DNA from 2 places in the Priestia sp. Y58 genome. Region 1 is predicted to be linked to the other one. Evidence: riboswitches for the same ligand, from Rfam matches in the RefSeq annotation. Region 1 holds a riboswitch; the other holds the start of a gene.
What was found. A riboswitch is a leader RNA that binds a small molecule or an ion and turns the genes downstream of it on or off. The one in region 1 is predicted to bind ZMP and ZTP.

Region 1 (3,206 bases):
CTTGCCGATGTTTTTGGCAATCAGCTGAAGCTGGCGGTCTTGCTGCAAAATTTCACGTGAAATATTAAGAGATAAATCTTCAGAATCTACCATACCTTTTACAAAGCTAAAGTAATCTGGAAGAAGATCTGCACATTTATTCATAATTAAGACGCCGTTTGAATACAGTTCAAGCCCTTTTTCAAATTCTTTTGAGTAGTAATCAAACGGACTATTTTCTGGAATAAATAAAATGGCATTGTAGCGAATCGTTCCATCCACATTAATATGGAGGTGAGTGAGCGGTTTATCAAATCCGTAGCGCTTTTCTGAATAAAACTGCTCATAGTCTTCTGAAGTCAATTCATTTTTATTTTTCTTCCAGATCGGTACCATACTGTTGATAACTTGCTCTTCGGTATAATCTTCTAGCTCGTTATCAGAACCTTCTTTAGGACGTTTTTCCGTTATGTCCATTTTAATCGGGTAGCGGATAAAGTCTGAATACTTTTTAATGATCTCTTTTAAACGATACTCTTCTAGATACTCATCATATGTTTCATCTTCTGTATTTTCTTTAATTTTTAAAATGATTTGAGTTCCGACCGCTTCTTTTTCGCAAGGTTGGATTATATAGCCATCAGCACCAGTAGATTCCCATTTATATGCTTCATCGCTGCCTAACGCTTTACTAATCACTGTTACGACATCTGCCACCATAAACGCTGCGTAAAAACCAACGCCGAATTGGCCGATAATCGTGTGCCCGTCCTTTGTTTCATTTTCGTTTTTAAACGCAAGAGAACCGCTTCTCGCAATTGTGCCCAAGCTGCTTTCAAGCTCTTCTTGCGTCATGCCAATTCCAGTATCCGTAATGGTTAAGGTACGGTTAGTTTTATCTGGTGTTACTTTTATGTAATAGCTCTCTTTGTTAAAACGCAAGGAGTCGTCTGTTAAAGCTTTGTAATAAATTTTATCGATTGCATCGCTTGAATTTGACAGAAGTTCTCTCAAAAATACTTCTTTTTGAGAATAGATGGAATTAATCATCATCTCTAATAATCGCTTTGATTCGGCTTTGAATTCTTTTTTTGACATAAGAAGTTCTCCTTTCCAAATAGGGCTTATAAAACAATTAGCACTTGAGTGGATAGAGTGCTAATCACTCTTCTTATTTAACATGTATTAGGGTATTTGTCAATATATTAGGAGATTCACTAAAGAGATTAAAAATTAGACTGAAAAAAGCAAACTTTTAAAAAAAGGTTGAACGTTCTGAAAGAGTTTGCTAGAATATACTTAATTTCAAAGACTATATGTGACTGGCGAAACGCGGATAACCGTGAGGAAGCATATAGTGACGTAGCCGTTCGCCTGGGCAGAGGTAAGGGATTAATACATATCTCTTACCTCTTTCTGTTTAGGGGGAGAGGATATAGAAGTTACCAAACATGTAGGCTGAAAAACCAGACTTTTAAAAAAATTAAAAATGAAGTTCCTTTATCCAAGGGTAAAAACATGTAAAACTACGATGATAATCAGAGGAGAGTACAAAATGAGCACATTAACATTAGAAAAAGTACAAACAATCAAAACATTAAACAACATTGCACAAAAAGGTCTAAATGTTTTTAATCAAGAAGGTTATCAAATTGACAACGACAGCGAAAATCCAGATGCGATTGTCGTGCGTAGCTTTAACATGCACAGCATGGCATTTGACCAAAATTTAAAAGCTATTGCACGAGCTGGAGCAGGGGTTAATAATATACCGGTGGACGCTTGCACAGAGCAAGGTATCGTTGTATTTAATACGCCAGGAGCTAATGCAAATGCAGTAAAAGAAATGGTTTTAACTACAATTATGGCTTCTTCTCGTAACTTATTTGCTGGAGTTGAATGGACAAAAGGATTAGACGGCCAAGGTGATCAAATTCCTAAGTTAGTTGAAGCAGGTAAAAAACAGTTTGTTGGAAAAGAAATCAAAGGTAAAACATTAGGCGTTATTGGTTTAGGTGCAATTGGTGCTCTTGTAGCAAACGATGCGCTTGATTTAGATATGGACGTAATTGGTTTTGATCCATTCATTTCTGTTAATACAGCTTGGAATTTGTCTCGCAACGTACAGCGTGCAATGTCTCTAGAAGAACTATTTGCAGCATCTGACTATATTACGGTTCACGTTCCATTAACGGACGATACAAAAGGTGTTTTCAATAAAGAAACGTTTAGCATCATGAAACCAGATGTTCATATTTTGAACTTCTCACGCGGTGAGCTTGTAAACGAAGAAGATATGAAAGCTGCTCTTGAAAGTGGAAAAGTTGGTCGATATATTACAGATTTCCCAAATCAAAATGTCTTGAACATGAAAAATGTTGTGCCAATTCCTCATTTAGGGGCATCAACTCAAGAATCAGAAGAAAACTGTGCGGTAATGGCAGCACGTCAAGTGAAAAATTTCTTAGAAACAGGAAACGTTAAAAATTCAGTGAACTTCCCGAATGCATCTCTTCCTTACACTGGGAAAAAACGCGTAGCTGCTTTCCATCACAACGTACCGAATATGGTAGGACAACTTACGCAAGTATTCTCAAACTACAATTTAAACATCGCAGATATGGTGAACAGAAGCCGCGGTGAATATGCGTATACAATGATCGATATTGACAATCAAGTAAGTGACGAGATTGTGCCTGAGCTAGAAGAAAAAATTGGTCAAATTGAAGGAATTATTACAAGTCGTATTATCTAATTTGGTTACCCTCATATTTTAGTGTTTCAGCCCTAACTTAGAAAAGTTAGGGCTGTTTTTACATAGTGTTTATCTTCATATCATTTCCTTCATTCCCATAGCATATAGAAATACCTTTAAAGAGGTGAACGTTTTGTCAGGAGAACTGATCGGAATTATGATAGGCTCGCTCATCGCACTGGCAGGAACATTCATTACGTCTGTCGTAGCTATAGTGATGTCGAAAGAGCAATACAAGCAAGAGCTTCGCAAAGCATTTATCCAAAAGAAAGTTGATGCCTATACCCATGTGTGTCAAGTTATTCTAGCTATAAAAAACGATTTACTTACAAAAACTGTTTCTTCAGCCGGCTTAAACTGGACGGCTCAATCTATTAACAAACTAGCAGATGTGTGTATTACGGAAGGGCTATGGATCGATGAAGAAGACAGCAAAAAGCTGGAGGTTCTGCAGAAGCAGCTTTCAAAGTTT
Region 2 (3,206 bases), on a different contig from region 1:
AATGTTATTTACAAAAGGTAAAAAAGCGAATTGAGCAATAAATGGAATGATGAATAAAATAAAAATTATGAATTTTCTGTTCAATTTTACTCCTCCTACTAAAAATTTATCTAACAATGTTCACTATGATAGCAAGTCTGACATGGTAAAGCAATAAGTTTTTTGAAAATTTCGTTATAATCTATGGAAATTTTTTTAGAAAAACAAAAAAGAGCTTATGATGAGAGTATATTTGAAATAATTATGAAAGAAAAAAAGGGGAATAATCTAAGCGAAGTTGCTCTTGAAGCAAAAAGAGAACGGAAAAGAAGAAATTTAGTTTTGACCGGGAAGTTTTTGTTATTTCGCTGAGATAAAGTATATTGCTATTGCATCATAAGAAAAGAATTTATATGTTCAAATAGAGATTCATGGAAAGAATAAAACAGAGCAAATAAAAAAACTAGACAATAAGTGCTTGTCTAGTTCCACCACTCTGTCAATGGTCCTTTGTCGCCATAAACAGGATCTGTTGTAGGAATAGGTACTTGTGCAATTTCATCAAATACGTGAGGGCGATCAGTTTGTTTTCCTGTTCGTAAATTGTAATCCATGCCCTCTGGATAAGCTCCAACCACTTTAAAATCAGCAGTTGACTGCAGACGCATATGCCCTGTTCCTGCAGGAAGTACGAGCACATCGCCAGCATGCACCACGATATTTTCCCCCATATGTCCACCTAGTTTTAAACGTGCAGATCCGCTAATTACACCTAGTGCTTCATGGGAATTGCTGTGGTAATGGTGAAAATCATGTATGCCGCCTACCCAGCTGTTTTTCCAGTTGTGAGAATTAAAAATGCTCTCCACTTTCTCTTTCTTACTAATAAATACGTGTTCATACAACAAAACTGGAAGACGAGGGTGATTTGGAATGGTTCCGTCGTCATCAAAATAAAGAACTTTTACATTTGCATAATTCATAAGCATCCCTCTAACAATCTTTTTTCGTAATTTTCCCTGTTTTTTGCTTGCGTAAACAGAGAAGTTTGCTCGAAGTACTTCATTTGTTGCGAAGTGCATGATATGTAGGTTTTAACGTTTTCCTAAAAGAAGTCTCCCACTTCAAGCGTAGCTAAGAGGTGGGCAATTCACTTTAGTATCTTTTCTTCATATTGTATATAAGTAAAGGGTCCAGTGCAAGAATTCTATGGATATATAGATGTTAATTCTTATTCTGTAAATGAATATTATATATTAGTATAACTTTTAGAAGGTAATCTGCTCGTGAAGTAAAAGAATCAAACAACAAGAAAGGTTAGGATTTTAGTTCTTTTTGTAATTAAAAAGAGATTTTTATAAGGTTTATTCGGAATTTTACGAATAATTTATTATCTTTATAAAAGTAATGTAAACGTTTTTGTGTATTGAGTAATAGAAATGAATGTTATATACTGATAAAAAATATATTCCTATATGTGACTGGCGCAACATGGATGACCATGGGGGAGCATATAGCGTATAAGCCGCGCGCCTGGGCAAACACTTGAGAAAATTTCGCAAGTGTTTTTTTTATTTTCCTAGGGAAGAGGAGTAGATTTGGATGAGCAATATGCAAAGGAAGATGGGAACATTTGCTTTAACCATGACAGGCATAGGTTCGATTATCGGTTCAGGATGGCTGTTTGGAGCATGGAAAGCAGCTCAAATTGCAGGACCCGCGGCTATTTTTTCATGGGTGATTGGAATGGTAGTTATTTTGACCATTGCCCTATCGTACGCTGAACTGGGTGCGATGTTTCCACAAGCAGGGGGGATGGTTAAATATCCTCAGTATTCACACGGATCATTTATTGGATTTTTGGCTGCTTGGGCTAACTGGATTTCAATCGCTTCAACGATAACAGTGGAGGCTATTGCATCTGTACAATATATGAGTACTTGGCCATGGAAATGGGCTCGCTGGACTCATGAATTAGTAGACAATGGCATTTTAACGTCCAAGGGGTTGGCAGTTGCGTCTCTGTTATTATTCATTTACTTTTTTGTGAACTATTGGACGGTAAATCTCTTTGCTAAAGCAAACTCATTTATTACGATTGTTAAATTAATTATTCCTGGTTTAACGGCAGGGGCTTTATTTTTTGCTGGTTTTCATAGTGGAAACTTTTCAAGTGAGCATGGGGTAGCACCTTACGGATGGGCCAGTGTTTTAACGGCAGTGGCAACATCAGGTATTGTGTTTGCATTTAATGGGTTTCAAAGTCCTGTAAATATGGCAGGAGAAGCAAAATCACCTAATAAATCGATTCCAATAGCTGTAATTGGTTCAATTTTTATTGCAGGAATTGTATACATTATATTGCAAATTGTTTTTATCGGAGCAGTAAGTCCGTCATCAATTGCTGATGGATGGAATCATTTGAATTTTAATTCTCCTTTTGCTGATTTAGCGATTGCGCTTGGAATTAACTGGCTAACAATTGTGTTATACGCAGATGCATTTGTTTCTCCTTCCGGCACAGGTGCTACATATACGGCAACTACTTCTAGAATGTTATACGGGATGCAGCAAAATGGATATTTGCCAAAGATCTTTGGTACGCTTCATCCACTTTACAATGTCCCGCGCCCAGCTATGTGGCTAAATTTAGCAGCTTGCTTTTTGTTTCTCTTTTTATTTAGAGGATGGGGTGTCTTAGCAGAAGTGATCTCAGTAGCGACGCTTATCTCTTATATTATGGGCCCTGTAGCACTGATAACATTAAGAAAAACGGGTTCACATTTTTACCGTCCATTTTATTTAAAAGGGGCATCAATTATTGCGCCATGCGGCTTCGTTTTTGCTTCCTTGACGCTTTACTGGGCAAGGTGGCCACTTACAGGTGAAGTGATCTTTATTATGGCAATTGGCCTGCCTGTTTATTTTTATTACCAAGCGAAAAATAAATGGGTGGGCTTTAAAAAAGAATTTTTAACCGGGGCTTGGATGCTTATCTATTTAGCGTGCATGATTTTTATTTCCTACATAGGAAGCGAAAAATTCGGAGGCAAAAATATTTTGCCTTTCGGATGGGATATGCTAGTGATTGCTTGCGTATCATTAGCTTTTTATTACTGGGGAATTAAAAGTGGCAAATCTAATCGATATATGAAAGAAGCTGAACAAATCAATCAAGAAAATTTTAAATCTAAATAAAAAAACACGAGCTGATGCTCGTGTTTTTT

Region 2: linked by a shared signal. The riboswitch ahead of MMB68_RS16975 (APC family permease) and the one ahead of MMB68_RS12915 (phosphoglycerate dehydrogenase) in region 1 are both predicted to bind ZMP and ZTP.

What each region holds. Positions count from the first base shown of each region.
Region 1 is NZ_JAKWFL010000003.1:569,764-572,969, forward strand. It holds gene htpG (molecular chaperone HtpG) at 1-1,077, opposite strand, end outside; ZMP/ZTP riboswitch at 1,288-1,366, shown strand; gene MMB68_RS12915 (phosphoglycerate dehydrogenase) at 1,535-2,734, shown strand; gene MMB68_RS12920 (hypothetical protein) at 2,859-3,206, shown strand, end outside.
Region 2 is NZ_JAKWFL010000005.1:221,282-224,487, reverse strand. It holds gene MMB68_RS16985 (DUF3311 domain-containing protein) at 1-84, opposite strand, end outside; gene MMB68_RS16980 (cupin domain-containing protein) at 462-1,061, opposite strand; ZMP/ZTP riboswitch at 1,447-1,525, shown strand; gene MMB68_RS16975 (APC family permease) at 1,582-3,177, shown strand.